DNA from 4 places in the Geobacillus sp. JS12 genome. Region 2 is predicted to be linked to each of the others. Evidence: riboswitches for the same ligand, from Rfam matches in the RefSeq annotation. Region 2 holds a riboswitch; each other region holds the start of a gene.

Region 1 (3,897 bases), 600 kb from region 2:
AAACCCGATGAATGCCGCCGCTCGTTCCGCCGTCTCCAATGGCTTGGACAAATCGAGCAAGCGAATGCGCTGATGGAGGCGAAACGCCCGCTCGTCCTTCACGCTGTCAATCCGTCCCGTCCAACGGCCGGCGTCTGGCGGTTGATACATGAGACCATCTCCTTTCCATCATCCGCTGCTTGTTTCTTTCGCCGCCGCTTTGCCGTACTCCTCCCTTGCGCACGAAAAAGAGGAAATCGCCGCCGTTTGGCGAATAACACATCCATGAGCTCATTTCGCTCACCACCCGATGAAAATCGCTGCTTTAGGATCCATGATGTTCACCGAAACGATCCGCGGGCGGCGTTTTGCCCTCCATCCGGGCATGAAAATGACCCCATTTTCATGGAAACGCAATGGATGACAGAAAGGATGTTCGAGATGAAGCCAATCACCAACTTGCATGACGTCATTGCCGGAAAAAGCGCGCCGCCGCCGTGCGATGAGACGCTCGGCGTCCGCCTGGCGGAAGCCCGGGACGGCTATGCGAAAGGGGTATGGACGATCCATGAATCGCTCCTCAACGGCAACGGGGTGATCATGGGCGGGTTCGTCGGAGCGGCGGCGGATATTCTCATGGCGTATGCGGTGACCACCTTGCTTCGCGATGACCAGCTGCACGCGTCCATCAACTTGCAGACGACGTTTCACCGCCCCGCGGCGGCAGGGGAAGCTGAAGTGGAAGCGCGGGTGGAAAGGTTCGGAAAAACCGTCGCCTATGTAACCGCCGTCGTCCGGCAAAACGGCAAAGAAGTGGCGAGCGCGACCTCCTCGGTGCTGATTATGGATAAACCTTAAAAAAGCGCTTTCGTTTATGGAAGGGAAGTGCAACGCTGGCGCCGAGGCAGACGCCAAACCGGTCCAACTGAATCGGGCTGTTGGCAGCAGCCATGCCTAGAAGCGTTCGATCGGCAACCTGTTTCGCCCCGCCATCCAAGGATGAACATGTCACTTGTGAAGATGTCCGCTTTTTCCCAAGCGGGATCGAGCACAACGAGCGAAGCGCCGGAGAAAGCGCTGTCAAAAACAGCCGCCCTCCGGCGCTTTTCGTTTGCTTGTCATCCCTGGACAAACGTTTTCGGCATGACGACCGCGACGACTTGACCGCGGGCGCACAGTTCGCCGTTGGCGAACACCTCGGTGTCCACTTGCCATTTTTTCGGGTGAATCTCCGTCACCGTTCCGACGGCGACAAGCGGCACGCCATGCGGCGTCGGCTTGACAAAGTCGACATGAAGCGACGCGGTGACAAAGCGCGGCGGCGTTTCCCCGCTTCCCGGCTCATGGCCGTTTTTCCGATGCAAGGCGAGCGCCGCCGACCCGGTGCCATGGCAGTCGATGAGCGAGGCGATCAGCCCGCCGTACACAAACCCGGGGATCGCCGTATGTTCCGGGCGCGGCGTATAGACGGTCACCGTTTTGTCTCCGTCCCAGCCGGTGCGGAAATGATGGCCTTGCTCATTCAACCGTCCGCAGCCGTAGCACCAGGCGAATTCATCCGGGTAGTCGTCTTGAATGGCGCGAATGACTTGCGGCTCCATCTGTTCTCCTCCTCTCCCCTTTACCTATACGCGGTGCACTCCCTATTTTCCTTCTTGCACGGCAAAAGGCGGCCATCGGTATGGCCACCTTCCCCTTCGTTCATTGCGCCGGCTCGTAAAACTCGATCCATTCGCCGTCCGGACCAAGGAAAAATAAGTATTTCGCCCCGTTTGGGAGCGTTGTAATTTCATCCCACACTAGCGGGACGCCGAGCGACTGAAGCCGTTCTTTTTCCTGCTCGATGCCTTCGATCGTAAACGCCACGTGGTGCACTTTTCCTTCCGTCGGCAAATCCGGGTTGTATCCTTCGATCAGCTCGACGACGATCGAGCCGTCAATCCCTAAAAACGCCAATTTCATCGTTCCGTTCGTATGAATCATTTCGTCGAGCAGCTCCAGGCCGACGACGTTTTGATAAAACGCTTTCGATGTCTCGATGTCTTTCACTTGAATGCCGACATGCTCAAATTTTTTGACTGCCATTCGTCCTCTTCCTTTCTATGACTCCATTAACCATACAGCTTGTAAATACGGCGTCATCCGCATTGGAAAAACCCTTTTTTTCCAAGCTCTGTCCATATGTAGCGATCAAGGGCGTACGGTCCGTCCGCCTTCCATTCGTCCGCCTCGCTGTCGGTCAACAACACTGAAAAGGTTGTCCCTTGCGCTTTCCCATACAAGTGGGTATATCCGCCCCCGCGGTCGACATAAACCGCCGCTTCAGGGTCAAACCGAATCAGCTCCGCCTGCACGCAGCGCATGACATGAACGGCGAACGCTGCAACAGGAAGATGAGCGGCCATGCAAGCTCGGATCGACATGTCCCTCTTCACTATTTCCCCTTCACCCCTATCGACAAAAACCCCTTTCGCCTCGGAATGATGCGAAAGGGGGCAGCCGTTCTTATCATCCAAAGCGAGACCGCTTTGCGGGTGTTAGCACCTTGCCGGCGGCAGGTTGCTGTGGGGTCATCAAGCCCGTTCTCTCGCCCACTCTTGATAAGACGTATGATCATTTGTCTTTTATGTTACCATATCAAATCCATAGCGGCAATCGCTTTTTGTTTATTCCGCCACTTCCGGCTGCTCGGCCGTGACGCCGACATCTTTCCACGTCAGCTTCGAGCTCGGGTCAACCGTAAAGTTGGCGACGCGGTTGTTGACTGCGTAGATGGCCGAACGATACAATGTCGGGATGACCGGCACTTCTTCGTTCATCAGCTTTTGCCACTCACTGTAAATTTTCCGGCGATACTCCTTGTCAAACGCCTGCTCGGAATGGCCTTTTTCCAGCAGCTCATCATTTTTCTCGTTCACCCAACGCGAGTAGTTGAACATGACGTTGCGGCCGTACAGACCATACGGGTCGACGTCCGTTCCCGTTGCCCAAGCGGCAGCGTAAACGTCCACTTTCGGGTCATCTTTTTCAACCATGTCATAGAACGAGTTGAACTCCGCCAGACGGCCGTCCACCAATTGGACATCCAAGCCAACGTCTTTCCAGCATTGCATGTAAAACTTCGCCAACGGCTCGGCAATATCGCCGCCGCTCATCGCCAAAAAGTTGATCGTAAACTTTTTGCCGTTCGGATCTTCGCGCAAGCCGTCGCCGTCCACATCTTTATAGCCGGCCTCATCAAGCAGCTGTTTTGCTTTTTCCGGATTATACGTGTACCCTTTGATCGAGCTGTCATGGTATCCCGGGAACGACGGCGGGATCAGCGTGGTCGCCGGGAAGCGCAAGCCGTGGTACAAGCGATCGGCCACTTCTTGGTTGTTGATGGCGTACGCCATGGCTTGGCGCAGCTTTTTGTTCTGGAATTTCGGATTGTCCATCACATTTTCTTGCTTTTTCGCATCCCAATGGCCGAGTTTAAAGCCGATATAGTTGTAGGCCAAGTCGATCCTGCCGATGAATTGCAGGTTTTTCGTTCCTTTTGCATTCACGTATTGGTCGGTTGGAAATTCGGCGACATCGATGTCCCCTTTTTTCAACGCTTGCAACACCACTTGCGGGCTGACGACTTTCAAAATGACGCCGTCCAAGTTCGGTTTGCCCGCCCAATAATCGTCGTTGCGGACGAATTCGACCGATTCGCCCGGAACGATTTTCTTCACTTTAAACGGCCCGAACCCGATTGGATTTTTCCGAATTTTATCCGACTGCGCCAACTGTTTGATCGGCACGTCTTTCAAATAATGCTTCGGCAGCGGGTACGCCCAAATGCCGGTTAACACAGACGGATTTGCATGCTTCCATGTGATCGTCAACGTCTTTTTGTCGATCACTTTAATGCCAGCAATCTTATCGGCTTTG
Region 2 (3,897 bases):
CGCAAGAACGGCGTGATCAAATAAATGCCGTTAAACAAATCGAATGCCGCGTCAATGAGCGATTTGGCGATAGCGATGCCTTCCTTGGCTGCTTGCACCGGGTCACCGCTGCAGGCGGCCATGCGGGCGCGAATCTCGTCAGAGAGCGTAATGCCCGGCACTTCATGATGCAAAAAGTCGGCGTTGCGCGCGCTCACAAGCGGCATAATGCCGATGTAAATCGGTGTGTCAAGATGCTTGGTCGCTTCGTGCACTTCAACGATTTTCTCTTCCGAGTAAATCGGCTGGGTCAAGAAATAGTGGGCGCCGCATTGAATTTTTTTCTCCATTCGCTCAACTGCTTTATCCAAATGGCGGACGTTCGGGTTGAACGCAGCGCCGATCGAGAAGTTCGTTTTTTGCCCAAGCGGTTTGCCCGAGTACGACAGCCCTTCGTTAAACTGGCGGATCAAGCGGATCAAATCGAACGATGATAAATCATACACCGACGTTGCTCCTGGGAAGTCGCCGATTTTCGACGGGTCGCCGGTAATGGCGAGCACATCGGTGATGCCGAGCGTATGCAAGCCCATCAAATGCGACTGCAAGCCGATCAAATTGCGATCGCGGCATGTAATATGCACAAGCGGGCGGATGCCGAGCTGCTCCTTGATGATCGTGGCGACAGCGGCGTTGCTGATGCGCGGCGTGGCGAGCGAGTTGTCGGCCAACGTCAGCGCATCGATGCCGGCGTCATGGAGCGCTTTCGCCCCAGCAAGAAACTTGTCAATCCCCAATTTTTTCGGCGGATCCAGCTCCACAATGACCGAGCGGCGCGTGCGGGCAAGCTCGGGAAGCGGAGTCGGCGCGGGCCGCTCGGCTTGCACCGATACAGATGCCGTGCGCCTCTTCACCGTTTTTTCCGTCACCGGCGTTCGGTCGGAGAGCGCTTTTGCCATCGCTGCGATATGCTTCGGCGTCGTGCCGCAGCACCCGCCGATCAAGCGCACCCCTTGGTCGCGGAACGCTTTGGCTGTTTCCTCGAAATATTCAGCGTTCGTCTCATAGACAAGCCGGCCATCGCGGTAATCCGGGAGGCTGGCGTTCGGATACGCCGACAAAAACGCTCGATTTGGCAGCGGCACTTCCTCGAGCGACCGAAGCATATGATATGGACCGAGACGACAGTTCAGTCCGACGACATCGGCCCCGAGCGCCTCCAGGCGGATAAGGGCGTCCGCGAGCGGCGTGCCATCTTGCAAGACGCCGACTTCATGGAGCGACACATGGGCGATGATCGGCAAATCCGTTTCTTTGCGGGCGATGGCAAGCACCGTCTCCAACTCTTCCAAATCGTAATACGTCTCGAGCAACACGCCATCAACCCCTTCAGCCAGCAGGACAAACAGCTGCTCGCGAAACGTCCGTTTCACTTCTTCGAGCGTGACGACGCTTTTGTTTAACGTGCGCAGCCCCCCGATCGTCCCGAGCACGTACGCCCGCCCGTTCGCCGCTTGTTTCGCCAGCCTTACAGCGGCGCGGTTGATGGACGGCACCTCATCTTCAAGGCCGTAGCGCGCGAGTTTCACATAGTTGGCGCCGTATGTATTCGTCTGAATGACGTCGGCGCCCGCGGCGATATACGCTTCATGAATATGGACGATTTCGTCCGGATTCGATAGATTCAATTCTTCAAAACAACGGTCAATGCCGTGCGAATATAAAAGCGTCCCCATCGCTCCGTCAGCGATGAGAATGCGTTGTTTCAACTCATCGAGCAGCCCCACATTTGATTCCCCCGTTTCCTTAAAGTAAAAGAAAAAAGTCTTCTAAGAAGAAGACTTTTCGTTCGCTTCTTCTTATCTTCCAGGCATCCGCCTGTCTGGATTTAGCACCTTGGCCGCGGGCCAGGTTGCTGAGGGTTCACCGGGCCAGTCCCTCCCCCTCTCTTGATAAGAATGTCCGTATGCAATTGTGCGGTGACGTTTTGATGATTACTATATAATTTAATGTATTTTTCGAAATTATTCAATACGGTGAAGCAAGGAAATTTCAAAAAAGAATTTCTTGGATCAACGCTTACCTTGTACCAAGCTCTTAAAAGCATCTCTGTTTCATTTCAATAGCACGAAATATGTCGAAATGTGTAAAAAAAGGTAAAATTGTCGAACGATTTCTCTTTTTTTTTTTAGAGTCAAGGTGTATGATTAAAATGGATGATATTAACAAGGAATTTACTAGAAACCGCATCGCAGACAGGAGTGAAGTGGGTGAAACAATGGTCGTGGCCGTATTTTATTCTGATTAGCCTGCCGCTTGTTGTGTTGATTGGAGTTGCTTTTCGCCTAAAAGCGGCCAGCATGCCCATCAAAATAGGATTTATTGTATTGGTGCTGCTTTACGGCGGGGTTTATTCTCGTTTAGTGCGAAGGATGAGATAGACACAGAATGTTTTTGAAAAAAGTTTTGATCGATTATCATTTACTGGAAGAAAGTGATAGGTTATGAGTTTGCTGGCGCTTGTTGCCGGGACGCTCGGCGTGTCGCAGTCAATCGCGACGACGGTTGTTTCGATTGTGTTGACCGGCTCCACTCTTATTTCTATTATTCTTGGGATCACCGCTATTTTATCAGGTGGAGTCGACGCCATTTTGGAAATTGGGTGGTCAACTTTTGTCGCGACGGTGAAAAAAATAGTGGCGGAACGAGGAAAAGCGGCAGCGATTGCATGGTAAAAGGCAAAACGGCAGGGGAAAAACTCCCTGCCGTTCCTAATGAGTAAATCAATGTGGGGGAAGAGAAGTGAAACTCGTATGGCTGTTATATCAACAACGACAACGAAGTAGTTTGGCCCCATTGCAGAAAAAATCGCCTTTTTCTCCAAAGATGACCATGTTCTTGGTGGAAGCGGCGAAATGGCTTGTTTCGGGGATATTGGTTGTGATCATTTGCACTCGATCATTTATCATGTTTCGTCCTTCTGCGATTATGGCGTTTCTCTTTTTTATGTCTGTCAGTCCTTTAATAGGAGTTTTGCTTGAGTCCAAAGAGGCATTGCAACGTCAATACCATTATCATTATGTGCGTCTGTCTGGGGTGCGGGATGACGAGGTATGGCGGCGATTGCTCAAAATCCACTATGCTGTGTCGCTTTTGCGGCTATTGCCGATTTGGTTGCCTCCTTCAATTGGGTTGATGGTGATGTTCGGGATCACAGGCGCATCATTAGTATGGTTTGGACATACGATGTTGTTGCTTCTTTATGTGACATCGCATATAGTGCGTGGCTCAACTTTTAGAGCGATGGGCGCATTTTCTGCCTTTTTCTTTCGAATGGCATCATTCGCGATTGGTTATGTCGTGCTTGCGGCGATTATGCCGTTGCTGCAATTGTCCCGCCAAGCGGTTCGAATGTATGGGTTGTCGCTCTCTTATCTTGTGTATATGGATGGTTATGTTGCTCATTGGCAACAGCTGTTTTATGAACGCATGACAAGTTGGGGGGAAGGGTGGTCATTTTCAAGTACAGCTTTATCATTCATCGGTGCTGGATTCGCTCTGTTGGCTTTGATTTGTTTTTCTTTCACTCGTGCGTCTCATTCTGACAAGGCAGCGTACATGCTATATTCATGGCATCAGCGTGTCATAGAGTCGTTAAAAATTCGCAGCACGAATAATGCAATTTTATATAAAGATCTTTGTCTGTTAACACGCCAAGCCCGTGAGTTGACGAAACCGCCTTGGTCGCTATTTTTGCCGGGGGAATGGTTTCTGGTTGCGGGAGCGAATTTGGCGCTGTTGCCGATCGTTCATAATGGGTTGATCATTTTGTTTTTGTTTATGTTTGAAATGTATATGGTCATGACAGGCACGTTGCGAGCCATTACCGACGTCTTTCGCGACATTTTTCAGTTTGAA
Region 3 (3,897 bases), 220 kb from region 2:
CGTCCCCAGACGGTAATGCCGTGGTTGTGGATCAACACGGCGCCGGCATCGCCATGAACATGGTTCGCAAACTCCCGAGCCAGCATCGGGATGTCGGCGTCATTGTTAATGATCGGGATGCGCACTGCGGCGTTTTCTTCCCAAATGCCAAACGCCTTGATGATTTCCTGGCCGGAAAAGACTGCTTCCCCGTTTGACGCATACAGTTCAGAAATCAAATTGTTGTCCACGGTATGAACGTGCAAGACGCAACCGGCGTTTGTGCGGTTGTAAATTTCCACATGCAGCAGCGTCTCCGCTGATGGCTTTAAATGTGTTTTCTCCGCTGGTCGGCCGGCAGCGTCAACGAGCAAGAAGTCCTCATCCGTTTGCTTCCGCTTATCCTTGCCGCTCGCTGTCACCAAAAACGTCAACGGGTCGTCCGTCACTTTGATCGACAAATTGCCGCTTGTTGCGAAAAACCAATCGCGGGCGGCGAGCTCGGCTTTCACTTCCGCAAGCTCGTTCCACTTTTTCACGACGATGCTCATACGATCACCTCCATTCGCTGCAACGCATCCATCACGTCAAAAAACGTCGCAAATGGCGCGTGCGGCAGGTCAAGCTCTTGACATTTTTCAAGCAGAAAATCGCGCGCCAGCACATAGTCGGCTTGCCTGGCCACCGCCAAGTCGGTGATCGAATCGCCGATGACGACGTGATACCCGTCCGGGCGGGCAAGCCTGCGCAATAGCGACGGCTTGCAGCAGCCGCAGCCGTTTTGGCACCGGCTGTCACATGCATGCGGCCATGTGATGCGGATCGTCTCACCGCTGAAATCGGAGCCGTTGCAAAAAATCCGCTCCGGTTCAATGAGCCCTTCAAGCAGCGGATAGACGAAAAAGTCGATGCCGCCGCTCACGATATAGAGCGGGATGCTTTGCTCTTTTGTCCACGCGACAAACTCGCGGAAACCTTCGCGCAAGCGGGCGGTGCTAAGCAAAAAGTCAACAATCTCCCCTTTCAGCGCTGACGGAAGAAGCGAAAACATTTTTCCGACGCCTTCCTGAACGGAGATGCGCTGGGCGAGAATGTCGTCCTTTAGCGCCTCCCACTCCGGCGGGGCGAACTGTTTCATAATCGCGATGATGTTGTCGTTTTCCGTGATCGTGCCGTCAAAATCGCAAAAAAGAACGAGTTGTTTCGTCATGCTTCCACCTCAATAGCGCCCCAGCGGTCGATCGCCTTTTGCAGCGCTTCGTTTTCTGCTGCCGCCGCACGCAGTGGACGGCCGGCCAGCGCCGCGTCGATGGCAGCGCGAAACGCCCGTCCGCCGCCGATCGCCCCGTCCGGGTGGCCGTGAATGCCGCCGCCGGCGTTGACGACGCTGTCAAGGCCGAAATCGCGGACAAGGAGCGGCACCAAGCCCGGGTGAATGCCGGCCGACGGAACCGGAAATGCCCGAGCGAACGGCTCTTGGTCGTCGGTGAGCGCCCTTGCGATGCCAAGCGCCTGCTCACGCTCCAAGGCGACGCTGCCATACGGCGACGGGAACAGGACAAAGTCGGCGCCGGCGAGCCGCAAAAGCTTTCCAAGCCAAAGCGAAGGAGCCACCCCATAAAACTCCGACGGCGTAACGGCGCCGCTGAACGCCGGGTGAGCCATAATCGGCACCGCAATCTCCTCGTCTTCACGCAACGCTTGCAGCACATCAAGCCCATAAGCGAAGACGTTAAACAACAGCACATCAGCGCCAAGCTCGGCGGCTCGTTTCGCTTTGTCCTTTAACGCAAACGTTTTGCCGGTCAAGTTGACGGCATACAACGTCCGCTTGCCCGTTTGTTCGTACACTTCCTGAAGCGCCGTCTTGCCCTCGGTGATCCGCTTTTCAAACGGAAGAAGTTCGCTGTCAAACAAAATTTCGTCATCTTTCACCAAGTCAACGCCGCCAAGCGCTTGCTTTTTCAACTCTGATGTCAAATACGCCAAATCGCGGCCGACGATGCCTTTGAAAATGCTCATCAACAACGGGCGGTCGTACACTCCGACCTTTTCGCGAATGCCGGCGATGCCAAAGCGCGGCCCGGGAAACTGCCGCTTCCATTCATCCGGAAACTCTAAATCAAGCAGCCGCACTTCACCGTCGAGCGACAGCTTGCCAAATGTCGTCACCAACAAGGCCGGCAGATCGGCGCTGAAGTTGACTGTCGGGTAGGCGATTTTGACGATCGCCCGCTTCAGCCGCTTGCCGAAGTACGCGTTTACCCGCTCGCTTTCGCCAAGCTCTTCGATCGCAACGACTTCCCCTTTATGTTTGCGGAGCTGGTCTTGCTCTAATGCCGGCAAGTCCGTCCATGTGCCAACCGTCAAGCCGAGCGCGATCCCTTCGGCCTTTTTGCGAATGTCTTTCTCGTCATGAAGCAAATACGTCGCAATGACTGCACTCATCGCCCATCCCTCTTTCAATATATGGCGAAATAAAAAAGCCCCTTCCTAAGAAGAGGCGTCATTCAGTCATGGCGCTCTTCTTATCTCTCAGCGTTTCCGCTGCAAGAATTAGCACCGTGCTTGGCGCGCGCCAAGCCGGTTGCCGGGCTTCATTGGGCTCGTCCCTCCGCCTGCTCTTGATAAGAAAGCCTGCTCGTTTATGCACTTGTCAAGCAATTGGCAAATTTACTTTGAATTATGCCATCACCGATTGGCGTTGTCAATCATTTTTCAAAAATTTTTTTCAAACAATCCAAGGCGGCCGATCCGCTCCGCTGCTTCGCGAAGCCGCGCTTCATCGGTCAAGAGGCCGACGCGCACATACCCTTCGCCGTGCTCGCCGAACCCGATGCCTGGGGCGACGGCGACATGCGCCCGCTCAAGCAGCATGTCGGCAAACTCAGCGGATGATATGCCTTTTGGCAGCGGAAGCCAGGCGAAAAACGACCCGGATGGCGCCTGCACCTCCCAGCCGATGTCGCGCAAAGCATGAATAAACGTATTGCGGCGCGCCTCGTACAAGGCAACGAGCTCCGCGACGCAGTCTTGCGGACCAAGGAGCGCCGCGGCGGCCGCTTCCTGGATGGCGCCGAACAAGCTGACATACAAATGATCCTGCAAAAGCTCAAGCGCCCGAATGATCCGCTCGTTGCCGACGGCAAACGCCACACGCCAGCCGGCCATATTGTATGTTTTCGAAAACGTATAAATTTCGACGCCGACGTCTTTCGCCCCATCGACTTCCAGGAAGCTGACCGGTTTCCGGCCGTCAAAGCCGATCGCCCCATAAGCGAAATCGTGCACGACGGCAATGCCGTGCTTGGCGGCAAACGCCACCGTCTCCGCGAAAAATTCCTTTGTCGCCGTTGCGCCGGTCGGGTTGTTCGGATAGTTTAAAAACATCAGTTTCGCCCGGTCGGCCACTGCCGCCGGAATGGCTTCATAGTCCGGCAAAAAACCGTTTTCCGCAACAAGCGGCATCATCTCCATCCGTGCGCGGGCGAGCGCGATTCCCGACCAATAGTCCGGGTAGCCCGGGTCCGGGACAAGCACTACATCGCCCGGGTTGACGAGGCAAAGCGGCAACTCGACAAGCCCGGCTTTGCCGCCGAACAAAATGGCGACCTCGCGGGCCGGGTCGATCGTCACCCCGTACTCGCGCGCGTAAAACGCGGCGATGGCTTCTTTCAAAAAGAAGTAGCCTTGAAACGGCGAATATTTATGGTATTTCGGATTGGCCGCCGCCCGTTGCATCGCCTCAACGATATGCTTTGGCGTCGGCTGATCCGGGTTGCCTTGCCCTAAATTGATCACGTCGCATCCGGCCTTGATTTTCTCCCCGACTTTTGCGACAAGCGAGGCGAAAAATTGCTTTGGCAGCTGCTCAAGCAACTCGGAAAAAGGAATTTCCATCGTCATCGCCCACACCTT
Region 4 (3,897 bases), 210 kb from region 2:
GCGACGGCTTTTTTCACCGGGCCTTCGAGCGCATCGGCGCGGCCGTGATCAAGCAAAATGGCGTCCACATTTTGTGTAATGGCCGTCTCAACGTACGATGCCATTTTGGTTAAATCGTTGTCGGCGTTGTAAATTTGCACCTCGCCGCCGAATTTTTGCACTTGTTCTTTGACGCCGGCGATGTATTGCGATGAGAACGTGCCGATGGACAGTTGCATAATGGCGGCGATTTTCACCGGCTTTTTCAACTTTTCGGGAATGGCCGCTTGCTCGTCGCTTGTTGCCGTCGAGTGGCTGGATGTCGTTTCCGTTTTGTTGTTCGTGGTCTTGGCTCCGTTGGCTGGCTTGGAGCTCACGGCATCTTGCTCGTGTGTGCAGCCAGCCAAGATGGAGAACACGGCAAAGAAAAGAAGAAAAAGGGAAGATAAGGCCTTAAATCGTTTCATGTTGCTCCTCCTTTGTGAATAATGATGGCAGCGTTGCGTTGTAATTGCCGCGAATGATGCCTTTTTCGGTAATGATGGCGGTAATGAGTTCGTTTGGCGTTACGTCAAACGCCGGATTGTATACGTTGACGCCTTCCGGGGCGATGCGCACGCCGGCAATGTGGGTCACTTCATCCGGATGGCGCTCTTCGATCGGGATGTCCGCACCTGTTTTCGTCGTCAAATCGATCGTGGACAGCGGCGCGGCGACGTAAAACGGAATGTCAAACGACTTCGCGAGCAAGGCCAGGCCGAACGTGCCGATTTTGTTCGCTGTATCGCCGTTTTGTGCGATCCGGTCGGCTCCGACGATAATGGCGCGAATCCCTTTCGCTTTGATCGTTTGCGCTGCCATGTTGTCCGTAATAAGCGTGACGTCGACGCCTGCTTGCATCAGCTCCCAGGCGGTCAGGCGCGCCCCTTGCAAAACGGGACGTGTCTCAAGGGCGTAAACGGATAGCTCGATTCCTTTTTCTTTCGCCAAATAAAACGGGGCGAGCGCCGTTCCGTAGCGGGCGGTGGCGATCGAGCCGGCGTTGCAGATCGTCATCACCCGATCGCCCGGACGAAAGAGCGACAACGCGTATTCGCCGATGCGGCGGCACACATCCTCATCTTCCACTTGAATGCGGATCGCCTCATGGATGAGCGCCGTTTTTGCCTCGTTGACGGAAAGGGCGTCGGCCGCAGCGGTGACAAGCCGATCGAGCGCCCAAAACAAGTTGACGGCGGTCGGCCGGGCACTGGCTAGGTAGTCACGATCTCGTTTCAAGCAGCGGCGGAATTCATCGAGCGATTCGGTGTCATAGCCGAGCGCGGCAAGCGCCAGGCCATAGGCGGCGGTGATGCCGATCGCCGGCGCTCCGCGCACTTTCAGCGTGGCAATGGCCTCATAGACGTCTTCCAAAGTGTGCAAGTCGATATATTCGATGATGGATGGCAGCTTTTGCTGGTTTAAAATCGTCACATGCGTCTCGCGCCATTCGACTGAGCGCGGGATGGCAAATGTGCTCATTGCTGTCTTCCTTTCTTTTGGCGTTGTTCGTTTGTCCGGCCCGTTGCCGGCGGGCCGGATCGAATGGCATTATTGCTTGGTTTCGGCGAGCAGCCGGCGGAAGCCGTCTGTTCCCGTCAATTCAGCCCGCTCTACGATCAAGCGGCGGCCGAGGCGGAGCGCATGCCGTTTGGCAACAAGCCGTTCATCTTTGTGCTCGATGCCGTCAAGGTCCGCCACATGGGCGAGGCCGATCGTCCGGCGGATGACTTCGCAGCCGGCAAAGCCGACAGCATCGATGAACGCGTGCCGGAGCACGTCCTCGAGCAAGCCCGGCGTCGCGGCGTACGTTTCCACGCTCTCGGTGCGCCAAAGGGTTGAGAACACGGACGCAAAGACGTCCCATGTCCGGTCGATGTGGTCAAAGAGCGGTTGGCGCTCTAATTCAGGGCGGGACAACGCATTTAACAGCAAATTGGCGAAAAATTGGCCAAGGTCAAACCCGATCGGACCGTAAAAGGCGAATTCCGGGTCGATCACTTTCGTTTCGTCGGCGCTTACGAAAATGCTGCCGGTATGCAAATCGCCATGCAAGAGCACATCGGCTTCGGTTAAAAACTTGCGCTTCAGCTTTGCTGCTTCTAGGTGCAAGCGGTCATCGCGCCAAAGCGCTTCAACGTCTGGGCGCAATTCGTCTTCAAAGTTGTTCGTTTCGTGGTCAAAAAACGGGTCGGTGAAGACGAGGTCTTCCGTGATTTTGCACAGTTCCGGATTGACGAAGCTTTGCGCCAATTTCTTTTTCTCTTGCTGGTTCATGCCGAAATCAGACGTATAAAACGCCGTCTTGGCGACAAACTCGCCGATATGCTGGGACAAAAGCGGATACGTTTTTCCTTCGATCAACCCTTTGCGGGCGATTTGCAAACGGGATAAGTCTTCCATCACCGTAATGGCGAGCGATTCGTCAGAATAGTAGACTTTCGGCACGTATTGCGGCACATAGCTCGCAAACGTGCGCAGCGCGTTGCTTTCGATGATGGCGCGCTTTAACGTAAGCGGCCAGCTTTCGCCGACCACTTTGGCGTACGGCAACGCTTGTTTGATGATTACGCCTTGCTTTGTTTCTTGGTCGACGATATGAAACACTAAGTTCAAGTTGCCGTCGCCGATCTCGCGGCACAAAAGCGGCGCCCCGTCGCGGAATAAGCCGAGGCGGACAGCGAGAGATACCGCCTTCGGTTCGGTCAGCGGTTCGTAAACCGATGTTTGAACAGTGGTCATTGCCTTGTTCCCCCTTTTTTCATTTCGCTCGTTTTCAAATGCCGGTTCTGACGCGCGCTAAAACTCGGCGTTTCCGGCAAATGAAAAAGCCTCTTTCGCATACGGAAAGAGGCTTGAAGATTCATTCGTTCTTCGCGCCTCTTATCTTTCAGAAAGACATCGGTCTTTCTGTTGGACTTAGCACCGTGCCCTGCGGAAGCATGACGCTTCCGGCGCCGCCCTTGGCGTGCGCCCTATCTCACGATAGCATTACGGTCGGTTGCTGGGCTTCATTGGGCCAATTCCCTCAGCCAACTCTTGATAAGAGTACCGATCAAACGTATTTCGTTTTTGCAATTTTCGCGATGTTAATAATCGTTTGGCTGCTTGATTCGAATGATACAGGTTGGGCTGGCGGATTGTCAATACGTTTTGAAAAATTTTTTTGCCGCCTCTTCATAATCGTGCGGCCGGCGGTCGGCAAACACCGGGATGCGCGCGCGGACGTCCGCAACGAGTGAGGGATCGATGTCGGCCGAGAGAATGCCCGGCTTCTCGTCCGCCTCGGCGATCACTTCGCCCCATGGGTCGATGACGAGCGAATGGCCGGCAAAGACGTTGTTCGGGTCGCGGCCAGCCCGGTTGCAGGCGACGACGTAGCATTGGTTTTCAATCGCCCGCGCCATCAAGAGCGTCCGCCAATGGTGCAGGCGGGGAAGCGGCCATTCGGCGACGACAAACAGCACTTCCGCCCCAGCCAAAGCATGGGCGCGAATCCACTCCGGAAAGCGGATGTCATAGCAAATGACCCCGGCGCATGAAAGCCCGTCGAGCGAAAACAAGCCTAAGCTGCTTCCCGGCTGCAAATACAAATGTTCATCCATCAATTGGAACAGATGGAGTTTGCTATATTCGCCGACGACTTGACCGTTCCGGTCGGCCACGATCATCGTGTTCGTCACGCCGGTTGTTGTTTTTTTAGCGACCGAGCCGGCGACGAGATGGATGCTGTGTGCTTGCGCTAGGCGGGAGGCGAACGCTTTGGCCCGTTCGGCGCCTTCGTCGGCAATCTCATCTAGGCGCGTCAAATCGTAGCCGGTCGTCCATAATTCCGGCAGCACGATGATATTCGCGCCGTCCTTGACGGCCGATTCAATG

What was found. Region 2 has a riboswitch for S-adenosylmethionine ahead of A0V43_RS00980 (bifunctional homocysteine S-methyltransferase/methylenetetrahydrofolate reductase). Riboswitches for the same ligand answer to the same signal wherever they lie in the genome.
Positions count from the first base shown of each region.
Region 1: it holds a riboswitch for S-adenosylmethionine, as region 2 does, so the genes downstream of both, A0V43_RS03950 (hypothetical protein) here and A0V43_RS00980 (bifunctional homocysteine S-methyltransferase/methylenetetrahydrofolate reductase) in region 2, are expected to answer to the same signal.
Region 3: it holds a riboswitch for S-adenosylmethionine, as region 2 does, so the genes downstream of both, mtnW (2,3-diketo-5-methylthiopentyl-1-phosphate enolase) here and A0V43_RS00980 (bifunctional homocysteine S-methyltransferase/methylenetetrahydrofolate reductase) in region 2, are expected to answer to the same signal.
Region 4: it holds a riboswitch for S-adenosylmethionine, as region 2 does, so the genes downstream of both, mtnK (S-methyl-5-thioribose kinase) here and A0V43_RS00980 (bifunctional homocysteine S-methyltransferase/methylenetetrahydrofolate reductase) in region 2, are expected to answer to the same signal.

Region 1 is NZ_CP014749.1:778,565-782,461, reverse strand. It holds gene hutG (formimidoylglutamase) at 1-150, opposite strand, end outside; gene A0V43_RS03970 (PaaI family thioesterase) at 421-837, shown strand; gene A0V43_RS03965 (hypothetical protein) at 821-1,063, opposite strand; gene A0V43_RS03960 (PaaI family thioesterase) at 1,098-1,580, opposite strand; gene A0V43_RS03955 (VOC family protein) at 1,681-2,064, opposite strand; partial or broken gene A0V43_RS03950 (hypothetical protein) at 2,080-2,402, opposite strand; SAM riboswitch class I at 2,482-2,586, opposite strand; gene opp4A (oligopeptide ABC transporter substrate-binding protein) at 2,646-3,897, opposite strand, start outside.
Region 2 is NZ_CP014749.1:180,913-184,809, forward strand. It holds gene A0V43_RS00980 (bifunctional homocysteine S-methyltransferase/methylenetetrahydrofolate reductase) at 1-1,766, opposite strand, end outside; SAM riboswitch class I at 1,836-1,938, opposite strand; gene A0V43_RS19625 (hypothetical protein) at 2,250-2,420, shown strand; gene A0V43_RS00985 (uberolysin/carnocyclin family circular bacteriocin) at 2,484-2,714, shown strand; gene A0V43_RS00990 (hypothetical protein) at 3,013-3,897, shown strand, end outside.
Region 3 is NZ_CP014749.1:399,549-403,445, reverse strand. It holds gene A0V43_RS02075 (methylthioribulose 1-phosphate dehydratase) at 1-530, opposite strand, end outside; gene mtnX (2-hydroxy-3-keto-5-methylthiopentenyl-1-phosphate phosphatase) at 527-1,189, opposite strand; gene mtnW (2,3-diketo-5-methylthiopentyl-1-phosphate enolase) at 1,186-2,427, opposite strand; SAM riboswitch class I at 2,505-2,613, opposite strand; gene A0V43_RS02060 (pyridoxal phosphate-dependent aminotransferase) at 2,698-3,885, opposite strand.
Region 4 is NZ_CP014749.1:395,487-399,383, forward strand. It holds partial or broken gene A0V43_RS02040 (sugar ABC transporter substrate-binding protein) at 1-446, opposite strand, end outside; gene mtnA (S-methyl-5-thioribose-1-phosphate isomerase) at 433-1,500, opposite strand; gene mtnK (S-methyl-5-thioribose kinase) at 1,570-2,760, opposite strand; SAM riboswitch class I at 2,899-3,067, opposite strand; gene A0V43_RS02055 (carbon-nitrogen family hydrolase) at 3,162-3,897, opposite strand, start outside.